Linked DNA regions of Geothrix sp. 21YS21S-2. The main gene of each other region encodes a partner of the protein of the gene in region 2 in a complex. Links are inferred from orthologs where the notes say so. Each region holds a gene or a part of one and is shown on either strand. Other genes may lie near its edges.

Region 1 (6,714 bases), 840 kb from region 2 along the record:
CGGGTCTCCGTCCGGGAGGGCGGCGCCGCCGAAAGCGCCGCGCAAAGGAGGAAGGGGAGGACTTGGATTCTCATGGGGTCACCTTGTCCTTCCAGGGTAGGCCCGCGGGGAAGGCATGGGCATGCAATTCCGCCAACCCCGGTCCTCCATCGGCGAACGCCCGCCAAGGCCCGGCGGATGGCGGACAGGGCTTTTATTTATCCTTCTTCATCCCCGTCCATCCCCGTTCATCCCCGGCAAATTCAGCGTTTAATTCGCCGGGGATGAACGGGGATGGACGGGGATGAAGAAGGATAAAAGAAGTCCTTGATCCAGGTATCAGACCGCCAGCAGTTCCCGGATCTTGGCCAGCCGGGCCTGCTTCTCCGCGGCGCCGGCGCGCATCTTCGCCACGGCGGCCTCGGGGGCCTTGGTGACGAAGGATTCGTCGGCGAGGCGGGCCAGGGAGGACTCCAGCTCCTTCTCCAGCTTGTCGCGCTCCTTCTCCAGCTTGGCCTTCTCGGCGGCGGGGTCCTTGAGGCCGGCCAGCTCCAGGGCGACGGTGCCCCCCGTGACCACGCCCACGGCGCGGGTGGGGGCGTGGATGTCGCCGTCGGGGAAGGCCACGGACTCCAGGCGCGCGATGCTCTTGAGGCCCTCGGTGAAGGGCTCCAGGGACTTGAGGGTGCAGAAGGCCGGCACGCGCTTGGCCGGGTCCACGCCGTTGTCGGCCTTGAGCCGCAGGAAGGCGGTGAGGACCTCCTGGAACCTGGGAACCAGGTCGGGATCGCCGCCCTCCGCCTGGAGGAGGGGGTCGCCCAGGGGCCAGCTTCGGGCCGCCAGGAGCGCGGGTTCGCCCTGGGGCAGGCGCCCGTCCATGACGGCCGCGTGGATCTCCTCGGTGAGGAAGGGCACCACGGGATGGAGGGCGCGCAGGAGGATGTCCAGGAAGTGCAGGATGGCGGCCTTCTGGGCCGTGGTGCCGTTCTGGAGGGTGACCTTGGCCAGCTCGATGTAGGTGGCGCAGAAATCGTCCCAGACGAGGTGGTAGAGGGTCTCGGCGGCCTCGTGGAAGCGGAACTCCTCGATGGCGCGCGTGGTCTGCTCCAGGCTTTCCCGCAGGCGCCGGATCATCCAGTACTCGGCCTCTCCCAGTTCGGGCTTCACGTCGAGGGTGACGTCCGGAGTGAGGTTCATCTGCACGAACCGCGCGGCGTTCCAGAGCTTGTTGCAGAAGTTCCGGCTGGCCTCGAGGCGCGAGACGGAAAGCGAGATGTCGGTGCCGGGCGCGGCCATGGCGGCCAGCGAATAGCGCAGGGCGTCCGTGCCGTAGTCGTCCATGGTCTGCAGGGGGTCGATGACGTTGCCCTTGGACTTGGACATCTTGGCGCCGTGCTCGTCGCGCACCAGGGCGTTGAAGTAGACGTCCCGGAAGGGCACCTCGTCCGTCCAGGTCAGGCCCGCCATGACCATGCGCGCCACCCAGAAGAAGAGGATGTCGTAGCCGGTGATGAGCACGCTGGTGGGGTAGTAGCGCTTGAGGTCCCCGGTCTCGTCGGGCCAGCCGAAGACGCTGAAGGGCCAGAGCGCCGAGGAGAACCAGGTGTCGAGGGTGTCGGGGTCCTGGGTGAGGGCCGTGGAGCCGCACTTCTCGCAGGCCTTGGGAGCCTCCTCCTCCACGTTGAGGTGGCCGCAGGCGTCGCAGGTCCAGGCCGGTATGCGGTGGCCCCACCACAGCTGGCGGGAGATGCACCAGTCCTGGATGTTCACCAGCCAGTGCTCCCAGACCCCGGCCCAGCGCTCGGGGGTGAAGCGGATGCGGCCGTCGCGCACGGAGGCAAGGGCCTTGGCGGCGGCCTCGTCGACTTTCATGAACCACTGCTCGGACACCAGGGGCTCCAGCACGGCGCCGCTGCGGTCGCTCACGGAGACCTGGTGGGTGTAGGGCTCGATCTTGTCCATGAGGCCGAGCTTCTCGAGGTCGTGGATGACCTTCTTGCGGCAGTCGAAGCGGTCCAGGCCCGCGTAGGCGGGGCCCGCCTCGGCGGTCATCTTCGCGTCGAAGCCGATGACGGTGATGCTGGCCAGGCCCAGGCGCTTGCCGGCGGCGTTGTCGTTGGGGTCGTGGGCGGGGGTGAGCTTCACGCAGCCCGTGCCGAACTTGGGGTCCACGAAGGTGTCGGCCACCACGGGGATCTCCCGGTCCGTGAGGGGGAGCCTGACCATCTTCCCGACCAGGTGCCCGTAGCGCTCGTCCTCGGGGTGCACGGCCACGCCGGTGTCGCCCAGCATGGTCTCCGGGCGGGTGGTGGCGACGACCACGAAGCCGCTGCCGTCGGCCAGGGGGTAGCGGAGGTGCCAGAGCTTGCCGTGGCGCTCGACGTACTTCACCTCCAGGTCGGACAGCGCCGTCTGGCTCGCGGGGTCCCACTGGATCATGCGGGGGCCCTTGTAGATGCGGCCCGCCTTGTAGGAGGCGGCGAAGACCTTGCGCACGGCCTTGTTGAGGTCGGGGTCCATGGTGAACCGCTTGCGGGTCCAGTCCACCGAGGCCCCCAACCGGCGCAGCTGGTTCTCGATGGCGCCCTGGTTCTCGTCCTTCCAGGACCACAGGCGCTCCAGGAAGGCCTCCCGGCCCACGTCGTGGCGGCTCTTGCCCTCGGACTCCTTGAGCTGGCGCTCCACCACCACCTGGGTGGCGATGCCGGCGTGGTCGACGCCGGGCACCCACAGGGCGTCGTAGCCCTGGGCCCGCTTGAAGCGGGTGAGGATGTCGTGGAGGGTGAACACCAGGGCGTGGCCCATGTGGAGGTTGCCCGTGATGTTGGGGGGCGGGATGACGATGGACCACGGCTTCTTGCCGCTGTCGGGCTGGGCCTCGAAGATGCGGGAGGTCTCCCACTGCTCGTACCAGCGGTGTTGGGCGGTCTTGAAATCGAAGGCCTTGTCCATCTCTTGCATGGGTTATTCCTAAAGGGTTTATTTTGTCAGAGCGGGGCGGCGCCTACCACCTTTAGAATTTCGCCCAGGCCGCCAGGATCTCCTGGGCCTGCCGGACGGCGGCGTCCCCGGGCGCCGGGGCGGCCACGAACACCGTCCCGTCCGGGTTGAACTGGCCCCCCTTCTGCTGGCGCACCCAGGCCATGAGCTTGCCGGGGTCCACGGGCGTCTGGGGACTCAGGCGCAGCTTGAGCCGGCCCTTCTCCGCCGACACCTCGCCCACGGCCAGGGCCTGGGCGAGGATCTTCACCCGCAGCAGCTCGAAGAAGCGCGCGCTCTCCTCGTCCTTCTCGGGGACCCGGCCGAAGCGGTCCTCCAGCTCCAGGCGGTAGAGCTCCAGGTCGCGTTCCGTGCGAAGGCGGGAGGCCCGCTTGTAGGCCACGAGGCGCTCCGAGGCCTGGTCCACCCACAGGCGGGAGAGCTGGGCGGCGCCCAGTTCGATCTTCACCTCGAAGGTCCCGCTGGGCTGGCCCTGCAGCTCCTGGAGGGTCTCCTCCAGCAGCTTGATGTAGAGCTCGAAGCCGATGTCGTGGATGTGGCCGGACTGCTCCCCGCCCAGGATGTTGCCGGCCCCGCGCAGTTCCAGGTCCTGGGCCGCCACGCGGAAGCCCGAGCCCAGTTCCGAGAAGTCCTCCAGGGCCTGCAGGCGCTTGCGGGCGTCCTCGCTGATCTCGCCCTTGCCGGGGATGAGGAGGTAGGCGTAGGCGGGCACGTCGCTGCGGCCCACGCGGCCGCGCAGCTGGTAGAGCTGGGAGAGGCCGAAGGTGTCGGCGCGGTGCACGATGAGCGTGTTGGCGTTGGGCACGTCCAGGCCGTTCTCCACGATGGTTGTGGCCACCAGCACGTCGATGCGGCCCTCCATGAAGCCCAGCATGGCGGCCTCGAGGGCGTCGTCGGTCATCTGGGCGTGGCCCACGCCCACCCGCGCGTCGGGCACCAGCTCCCGGATGCGCGCGGCCACGGTGACGATGGACTCCACGCGGTTGTGCACCACGTACACCTGGCCGCCCCGGCGCAGCTCGAACTGGATGGCGGTGGCGATGAGCTCGTCTGACCAGGGGGCCACCACGGTCTCGATGGCCAGGCGGTTCTTGGGCGGGGTCTCGATGAGACTCATCTCCCGCAGGCCCGTCAGGCTCATGTGGAGGGTGCGGGGGATGGGGGTGGCGCTCATGGCGAGGACGTCCACGTTGGCGCGCATCTTCTTGAGCCGCTCCTTGTGGCTCACGCCGAAGCGCTGCTCCTCGTCGATGACCACCAGGCCCAGGTCGCTGAACTTCACCCGGGCGCCCAGCAGCTGGTGGGTGCCGATGACGATCTCCACCTTGCCGGCCTCCACGTCCTGGAGGATGGCCTTGGCCTCGGCGGCGTCCACGAAGCGGTTGAGCATCTCGATGCGGATGGGGAAGGCCGAGAAGCGCTCCTTGAAGGTTCGGAAGTGCTGGAAGCACAGGATGGTGGTGGGGCAGAGCACCGCCACCTGCCGGCCGTCCAGGGCCACCTTGGCCGCCGCGCGCATGGCCACCTCGGTCTTGCCGAAGCCCACGTCGCCGCACAGGAGGCGGTCCATGGGCACCGGCCGCTCCAGGTCGGCCTTGATGGCCTCGGTGGCCTCGATCTGGTCGGGCGTGGGCTCGAAGGGGAAGGTGGCCTCGAACTCCGCCATCTCGGGGCCGTCCGGGGGGTAGGCGTGGCCCGCCTCGAGCTTGCGCTGGGCGTAGAGCTTGAGCAGCTCCTCGGCCATGTCGCGGATGGCCTTCTTGGCCCGGCGCTTGACCTTGGCCCAGGAGGCGCCGCCCAGCTTGTCCAGGGGAGCGAGGCCCCCGTCGGGGGAGACGAAGCGCTGGATGAGGTCGGCCCGTTCCAGGCTGACGTTGAGCTTGCCGCCGTCGGCGTAGCGGAGCTGGACCACCTCCTGCTCCTCCCCGCCGATGTTCAGGGCGCCGAAGCCCAGGAACTCGCCGATGCCGTGGTCCAGGTGGACAACCCGGTCCCCGGGCTTGAGGTCCCGCAGGTCCGAGAGGAAGGGCGCGGAGCGGCTCCGCTTGGGGGGCGCGGCCAGGGCCTTGCGGCCGAAGACCTCGCGCTCCGTGAGCACCAGGAGCCGGGGCTCCTTCAGGAAGCTGCCCGCCGACAGGGGCAGGTGGACGGTGCGGCACCCCGGCTGGGTGCCGAAGGAGACGGGCAGCTCGTACTCCTGGAGGATCTCCCCGAACCGGTCGCGCATGCCCGGGGTGGAGCCGGCGAGAAAGACCCGGTGGCCGGAGAGGGCCAGCTCCTGGAGATGCTCGGCCAGGTCCCCGAGACGGCCGTGGTAGTCCCGGGGGGGCGTGGCCTGGAGGGGCACGGTGGCCTCGCTCTGCCACTCGGTGAGCAGGAGGGTGGTGCGGCTGGGATCCGTCGCCAGGAAGCGGTCCTCGAACTCGGGGCACACCACGCCGCCCCGGCGCAGCACCGCGAGGCTCTCCCCGATGCGGGCCCGCTCCCGGTCGGCCACGGCCTCCTCCCACTGGGGCTCCAGGCGCACCCGCAGGCAGGGCGGAACCCAGTGCGCCAGCTGGCCCTTGGGCTGGGCGAGCATGGGGTAGAACAGCTCCTCGCCGGGGAAGTGGCCGTGGGTCGCCAGGCGCGAGCGCCGGAATTCCAGGTCGTCCTCGGGCTCGGGCGTGAGCCCCGCGCGGCTCGCCACCGCCGCGAGCAGCGGGCCGCCTTCGCCTCGCTCGCCCTCGAAGCGGGGGTAGAGCGTGATGGCCTTGAGCAGCTCGCCGCTGCGGCGCTGGGTGTCCGGATCGAAGGGGCTCAGCTTCTCCAGTTCGTCCCCGAAGAACTCCAGGCGCAGCGGCGTGTCCAGGTGGTCGGGCCACAGGTCCACCACCAGGCCCCGGGCGCTGAACTCGCCGGGGCTCCCGGCCAGCTCGGTGCGGCGGTAGCCCAGGGCCACCAGAGTCTCCAGCAGGAGCTCGCGGGGCACCTCGGTGCCCTGGGCCAGCTCCAGCTTCTGGCGCTGGAACCAGGTGGGGTGGGGCAGGCGCTCCAGGGCGGCCAGGGGCCCGGTGACCAGCACCTGCACCCGGTGCTCCAGGAGGCCGATGAGGGTGGCGAGGCGGTCGCGGGTGACGACGAAGGGGGGGCTGGACTCGCCGCCCGCGAAGGGGGCGAAGCCCGGGAAGTGGGCCACCCGGGCATCGGGGAGCGCCACGGCCAGGTCGTGGGCGAGGACCTGGGCCTCCAGCTCGGTGGGGGCGTCCACCCAAAGGGTCTTCTGGCGCCCGTCCCCGCTGGTCCAGCGCGCCAGGATGAGGGCCAGGGCGGTGGGGGAGGTCCAGCGCAGGCGGGCGCCCGCCTCCTCCAGGCCGCCGGGGTCCAGCAGGCGGAGGAGGTCGTTCAGGGCGGCGCGGTCTTGACTGCTCATGTAATCAGTGTGCCCCAAGGAAGAAGCAGTGAATATGAATGCAGGATGGGACCGGCATTTGGCATCCGGGGCTCCAGGCCTGACAATGGAGTCCTGCCCGGTGGTCCATGCCCCTTGAAAAAGATATCCAGACGCTTCGCCTCCTGTTCGAATCCGGGGAACGGGACGCGTGCCGGCAGTCCCTGGGGGCCCTGAGGGACCGCTACCGGGCCGAGCCGGGGGCCTTCGACCCGCGCTCCATCGGCACCCTCAAGGAGATCGCCGAGGCGCTCAAGGGGGAACCGGATCTCAAGGCCCGGCTCAAGTCGGTCTTCGGCTTCGAC
Region 2 (6,131 bases):
CAACCTCGCGGGGCCGCTGGTCATCAACACCCGCACCCGCAAGGGCGTGCAGGCCCAGCTCGACACCCGGGTCTTCCCGCTGCAGTACCCGGTGTTCCTTCCCCGGGACGAAGGGGAGATCGCCTTTCCCGCCGGGCTCATCGGTTTCGCCGAGCTCCGGCGCTTCATGCTGCTCGAGCCCTCGGACGCTTACCCCCTCAAGTTCCTCCAGCCCATGGACCGGGAAGACATCCACTTCGTGTGCATCGATGTGGCCGCCATCAAGATCGACTACCAGGTTCCCCTGTCCGGGGAGGACGCCAAGGCCCTCGCCATCGAGGACCCCTCCGAGGCCCTGGTGCTGGCCCTGGTGGTGATTCCCGAGGACCCGCGGCACATGACCGCCAACCTGGCCGGCCCCATCCTCATCAACCTGCGCACCCGCCAGGGGCGGCAGGTGGTGCTGAACACCGAGCAGTTCCCCCTCAAGTTTCCCGTTATTTCGGACAAGTAGCCTGAAAGGTCCCCATGCTTGTCATCACCCGGAAGCTGGATCAATCGCTCATTATCAATGGCAATATCGAGGTTCTGGTTGTGGGCGTCAGCAAGGATGGGGTGCGCCTGGGCATCAAGGCGCCCAAGGAGGTGCAGGTCCACCGACGCGAGGTTTTCGATGCGATCGCCGAGGTCAACCGGGCGGCAACGGCCCAGATCAAGGGCGGAGAACTCTCCCTCCAGGACGCCGCTGCGCTGTTGCGTGCGCGTTTGCCTAAAGTGAAGCCCGTCAAGGACCGATAAGCTCAGTTCAGGAGCACTCCCGTGGACGCAGGCCTTTCCGTGGAAAGCATCATCGGCCAGCAGGCGGCCTTGACGCGGTCCGCCCTGGGCGTGGGCGTGGAGCGCAAGGTGCTGGACATGGCCCGGACCGAGGGCGCCGACCTGGCCCGCCTCATCGACAGCTCCGGCGGCGTTGGCCGCACCATCGACACATCCGCTTGACTGCTTTTCCAGGGGGTTCGCATGAAGGTTACCGGCATCCAGCAGCACCAGCAGGCCGCGAAGGTGGAGACGCCCAAGCAGGCCCCCGTCCAGGCCCAGCAGAAGGCTCCGGAGGCCCCCAAGGCTCCGCCCCCGGCCCACCTGGGCAGGACGATCGACACCAAGGGTTAGAATTATTTAAGATAGGGCCGCAGATAGCGGCCGGTGACGCTGGCCTTGTTCCGGGAGACCTCCTCGGGGGTGCCGGTGGCGATGACCAGGCCGCCCTCGGCGCCCCCTTCGGGGCCCAGGTCCAGGATGTGGTCGGCGGTCTTGATGACGTCCAGGTTGTGCTCGATCACGACCACGGTGTTGCCGGCGTCCATGAGGCGCCCGATGACCTCCAGGAGCTTCTGGATGTCCTTGAGGTGGAGGCCCGTGGTGGGCTCGTCCAGGATGTAGAGGGTGCGCCCGGTTGGACGCTTTGACAGCTCCCGGGCCAGCTTGACCCGCTGGGCTTCGCCCCCGGACAGGGTCGTGGCGCTCTGGCCCAGCCGGATGTAGCCCAGGCCCACGTCCGACAGGGTCTGGAGCTTGTTGGCCAGCACGGGGATGGGGCCGAAGAGGGCCAGCGCCTCCTCCACGGTCATGGCCAGCACGTCCGAGACGCTGTGGCCCTTGTAGTGGATCTCCAGGGTCTCCCGGTTGTAGCGCTTGCCCTTGCACTGCTCGCAGGTGACGTAGATGTCGGGCAGGAAGTGCATCTCGATCTTGAGGACGCCGTCCCCCTCGCACTTCTCGCAGCGGCCGCCCTTGACGTTGAAGCTGAACCGGCCGGGCGTGTAGCCCCGGGCCTTGCTCTCGGGCAGCTGGGAGAAGAGGTCCCGCAGGGGGGTGAAGAGCCCGGTGTAGGTGGCGGGGTTGCTCCTGGGGGTGCGCCCGATGGGGGCCTGGTCGATGTCGATGACCTTGTCCACGTGCTCCAGGCCCTTGATGGCCTTGTGCCTGCCCACCACGTGGGCGCCCTGGTGCAGCTGGTTGGCCAGGGCCTTGTAGAGGATCTCGTTCACGAGGGTGCTCTTGCCTGAGCCCGAGACGCCGGTGACGCAGGTGAACAGGCCGATGGGGAACGCGGCGTCCACCTTGCGCAGGTTGTTCTCCTGGGCGCCGGTGACCTGGATGTGGCCGCGGGTGGCCTTGCGGCGCTTGCGCGGCACGGCGATGGATTCCCTGCCGGAGAGGAAGTGGCCCGTGATGGAGGCCTCGCTCCGCCTGATCTCCTCCGGGGTGCCCTGGGCCACGACGTAGCCGCCGTGCTCGCCGGCGCCGGGACCCAGGTCCACCACGTGATCGGCGGCGAGGATGGTCTCCAGGTCGTGCTCCACCACCAGGACGGTGTTGCCCAGGTCCCGCATCTCCTTGAGCGTGTTCAGCAGCTTCTGGTTGTCCCGCTGGTGGAGGCCGATGCTGGGCTCGTCCAGGACGTACATGACGCCCTGGAGCTTGGAGCCGATCTGCGTGGCCAGCCGGATGCGCTGGCCCTCGCCGCCGCTGAGGGTGGCCGCGGAGCGGTCCAGGGTCAGGTAGCCCAGGCCCACGTCGTCCAGGAAGCCCAGGCGCTCGTTGATCTCCTTGAACACCTTGCCGGCGATGACGGCGTCCTTGCCCTCCAGGCGCAGGTTCCCGAACCACACCCGGGCGTCCCGCACGCTCATGGCGCTCACGGCGGCGATGTGGAGGCCCCCCACGAAAACCGACAGGATCTCGGGCTTGAGCCGGGTGCCGTCGCAGGCCTCGCAGGGGGTGATCCGCATGGATTCCTCCATCTCGGCGCGGATCTCCTCGCTGGAGGTCTCCCGGTAGCGGCGCTCGAGGTTGCCCACGACGCCCTCGAAGTTGTGCATGAACTCGTAGCGGTTGCCCTTGTTCTGGTAGACGAACTTCATCTTGCGGTCCAGGCCGTAGAGGAGCACGCGGCGCACGTCGGCGGAGAGCTTCTTCCAGGGCGTGTCCAGGCTGAAGGCCAGGGCCTTGGAGAGCTGGCCCAGGAACTGGGCCCGCCACCCGTCCTCCCCGGCGGACTTCCAGCCGCTGGCGACGATGCAGCCCTGGCTGATGCTCAGCTCGGGGTTGGGCACGATCAGCTCCTCGGCGAACTGGCGCTTGAAGCCCAGGCCGTCGCAGGTGGGGCAGGCCCCGAAGGGCGAGTTGAAGCTGAAGGAGCGGGGCTCCAGGTCCGGGATGCCCATGCCGAAGCGCTGGCACTTGGCGTTGTTGCAGGCGAGCTTGGAGGAGAAGAGGCGCTCGGTTCCCCCCAGGTCCACCAGGGCGGAGCCCTCGGCGAGGTTGCAGGCGATCTCGAGGCTGTCGGCCAGGCGCGTGCTGATGCCCTCGGCGTTCTTGAGGCGGTCGATGACCACCTCGATGGTGTGCTTCTTCTGCTTGTCCAGGTCGGGGACGCCGTCGGTGAGGTCCAGCATCGCCCCGTTGACCCGCGCCCGGATGTAGCCGCGCTTCATCAGGTCGGCCAGGAGCTTCTTGTACTCGCCCTTGCGGGCGCGCACCACCGGGGCGAGCACCTGGATCTTCATCCCCTGGGGCTGGGCGAGGATCTGGTCCGCCATCTCCTGGATGGTCTGGCTGGCGATGGGCTGGCCGCAGGCCATGCACTGGGGCTGGCCCACCCGGGCGAAGAGGAGCCGAAGGTAGTCGTAGATCTCGGTGACGGTGGCCACGGTGGAACGCGGGTTGCGGCTGGTGGTCTTCTGCTCGATGGAGATGGCGGGGGACAGCCCCTCGATGCTGTCCACGTCGGGCTTCTCCATCTGGTCCAGGAACTGGCGGGCGTAGGCGGACAGGCTCTCCACGTAGCGCCGCTGCCCCTCGGCGTAGAGGGTGTCGAAGGCCAGGCTCGACTTGCCGCTGCCGGACAGCCCCGTGATGACGACCAGCTTGTTCCGGGGAAGGACCAGGTCCACGTTCTTGAGATTGTGCTCCCGGGCGCCCTTGATGTTGATGCTGTCCATCCGTACCTCGTCCAGGGATTTTACGCCAAAATTTCGCATCCGGGAACGGCGTGCGGATTATTTCTTCTCTATGATGGTCACATGCATGCCCTGGAACTCAGCATCCTCCTGCACCGCGCCCTGGAGGCGCGGGTGGACCACCTTGCCGGGCTCCTGGCGGACCCGGCCTGGCAGCAGGACCCCGAAGGGCTCCATCAGGTGCGGGTGGGCTCCCGGAGGCTGCGGAGCGTCCTCGATCTGGTGCGGCCCGAGCTGTACCCCGGCTTCCGGCGCCAGGGACGCAGGCTGCGCGAGCTCACCCGGGCCCTGGGCCTGACCCGGGAGCTGGACGTGCACAGCGCGTGGCTGGAGCGCCTCGCGGTGCCGGGGCTGGCCACGGGCTCGGCCCTGGAGCACGCCCTGGAGGTGCTCGAAGCCAAGCGGGGCAAGGCCCGCCGCGCCATGGCCCGGGACCTGGAGGGCCTCTCCCTGAAGCGCCTGCCCGACCTCCTCAAGGTGCCCAGCCTTCCCGACCCCTTCCTTCCCGGAAACCTGGCCGCGGACGTCTGGGACGCGCTGGACCCGAGGCTGGAGGCGGCGTTCTCGCCCCTGCCGGGGCTCCTGGAACGGGAGGACCCGCCCGCCCTCCACGCGGCGCGCATCCGGGTCAAGCGGTTCCGCTATGCCCTGGAGGTCCTGGGAGCGGCCTTCGAGGCCCCGCCCGAGGCCCGGCTCAGACAGCTCAAGGAACTCCAGACGGCCCTGGGGGAGCACCATGACCTCGCCATGCTGGAGGAGCTCCTCCAGGATCTCTACGAGGGCCTGGCGGCGAGGAGCCGCGCCCGGCTCGCCTCGGGGACGCTGGAGCTCCTGGCCTACGTGGGCGAAGCCCGGCTGGGCGCCTACGAGCGGTTCCGGATCGCGGCCGCGGGCATGCCGCTGGCCGCGTTCAGGACCGCGCTGAGGGAGGGCCTCGGCCTGCCCGGTGAAGGGAACCCATGAAATACGTCCCCCTGGGGTGGTTCCGCAGCCTCCACGCCAAGCTCTTCATCGTCACGGCCCTCGTGACCAGCCTGCTCACCATCGCCGTGGCCTACTCCATCACGCGCAACAGCCGCCGGGAGATCCTCAACTACACCCGGAACCTGGCCTGGGAGACCTCGTCGGTGGTGGAGACGGAGATCCTCCAGCGCTGGGACAAGGACCTGCACGACTTCAAGAACCAGCGCGCCCTCGAGGAGCTCCTGGAAGGCCTGGCGGGCGAGGACCGCAGCATCTTCCAGATCGACGTGTTCAGGCGGGAGGGCGCCGACGAGGTGGCCCTGGTCACGTCCTCCGCGGACGACGCGGGGGTGACCTTCGGCAAGGAGATCGGCAGCTACATGCGGGGCGGGCCCCAGGCCGAGCTGGTGGACCTCAACACCGGCAACCGGGCCTGGAAGTTCTACCTGCCCATCAAGAATCCCAAGAAGGGCCAGCCGCCCCTGGGCCTGATCCGCACCTACTGCGACCTGGAGCACTGGGAGACGGTGTGGGACCACAACCTCCGGAACACCTACGTCAGGCTTCCCTTCGTGCTCCTGGGCGAGTTCATCCTGCTGTGGGTGATCCTAGCCACGGTGGTCACCGAGCCCATCCGCAGCATCACGGACGCCATGACCCGCCTGGAGCGGGGGGATCCCTCGGCCCGCACGGACGTGCGCAGCAACGACGAGCTGGGGATCATCGCCAACCGCTTCAACCTCATGGCGGCCCAGCTCGAGCGCGCCTCCCTGGAACGGGAGCAGCTCATCGCCGAGATCAAGGGCCTCAACGCAGGCCTCCAGAACCGCATCCACGACGCCCTCTCGGCCCTCCAGGCCAAGAACCAGGAGCTCGAGAACCTCATGGAGGGCAACGCCCTGCTGCGGGAGGAGCTGAGCCAGCAGGAGCGGCTGGCCGTCGCCGGCCAGCTCACGGCGGCCTTTGCCCACGAGGTGGGAACCCCGCTCAACCTGGTCAACAGCCACCTGCAGCTCCTGGAGGGGCAGAGCGACGTCTCCGAACGCACCCGGGACCGCCTGGGCGTCATCCGCGGCCAGATCGAGCGGGTGGGGGACATCGTCCGGAAGATGATGAGCACGACCCGCCGGCCCCGGATCCACCCCGAGCCCGTGCCCCTGGGGCCCC

Evidence for each region.
Region 1: the proteins of uvrA (region 2) and mfd are in contact, whole or in part, in a crystal structure (PDB 4DFC), measured with the Escherichia coli proteins. The link is inferred for Geothrix sp. 21YS21S-2 from one-to-one orthologs.

Annotation. Positions count from the first base shown.
Region 1 is NZ_CP132910.1:2,620,059-2,626,772, reverse strand. Bases 2,793-6,714 are described here. They hold mfd (transcription-repair coupling factor), read right to left. Parts: upstream 6,392-6,714; coding sequence 2,993-6,391; downstream 2,793-2,992. Other genes in these bases: RAH40_RS11540 (ATP-dependent DNA helicase RecQ), read left to right, coding at 6,499-6,714; RAH40_RS11550 (valine--tRNA ligase), read right to left, coding at 2,793-2,940. Also shown: RAH40_RS11555 (DUF4097 family beta strand repeat-containing protein), read right to left, coding at 1-74; more of RAH40_RS11550, read right to left, coding at 319-2,792. UniProt on the Escherichia coli protein: Couples transcription and DNA repair by recognizing RNA polymerase (RNAP) stalled at DNA lesions. Mediates ATP-dependent release of RNAP and its truncated transcript from the DNA, and recruitment of nucleotide excision repair machinery to the damaged site.
Region 2 is NZ_CP132910.1:3,460,651-3,466,781, reverse strand. The notes cover bases 952-4,290. They hold uvrA (excinuclease ABC subunit UvrA), read right to left. Parts: upstream 3,984-4,290; coding sequence 1,152-3,983; downstream 952-1,151. Other genes in these bases: RAH40_RS15230 (CHAD domain-containing protein), read left to right, coding at 4,065-4,290; RAH40_RS15240 (hypothetical protein), read left to right, coding at 1,000-1,149; RAH40_RS15245 (hypothetical protein), read left to right, coding at 952-978. In the rest of the region: flagellar assembly protein FliW, read left to right, coding at 1-493; carbon storage regulator CsrA, read left to right, coding at 508-777; more of RAH40_RS15245, read left to right, coding at 799-951; more of RAH40_RS15230, read left to right, coding at 4,291-4,964; RAH40_RS15225 (sensor histidine kinase), read left to right, coding at 4,961-6,131. UniProt on the Escherichia coli protein: The UvrABC repair system catalyzes the recognition and processing of DNA lesions. UvrA is an ATPase and a DNA-binding protein. A damage recognition complex composed of 2 UvrA and 2 UvrB subunits scans DNA for abnormalities.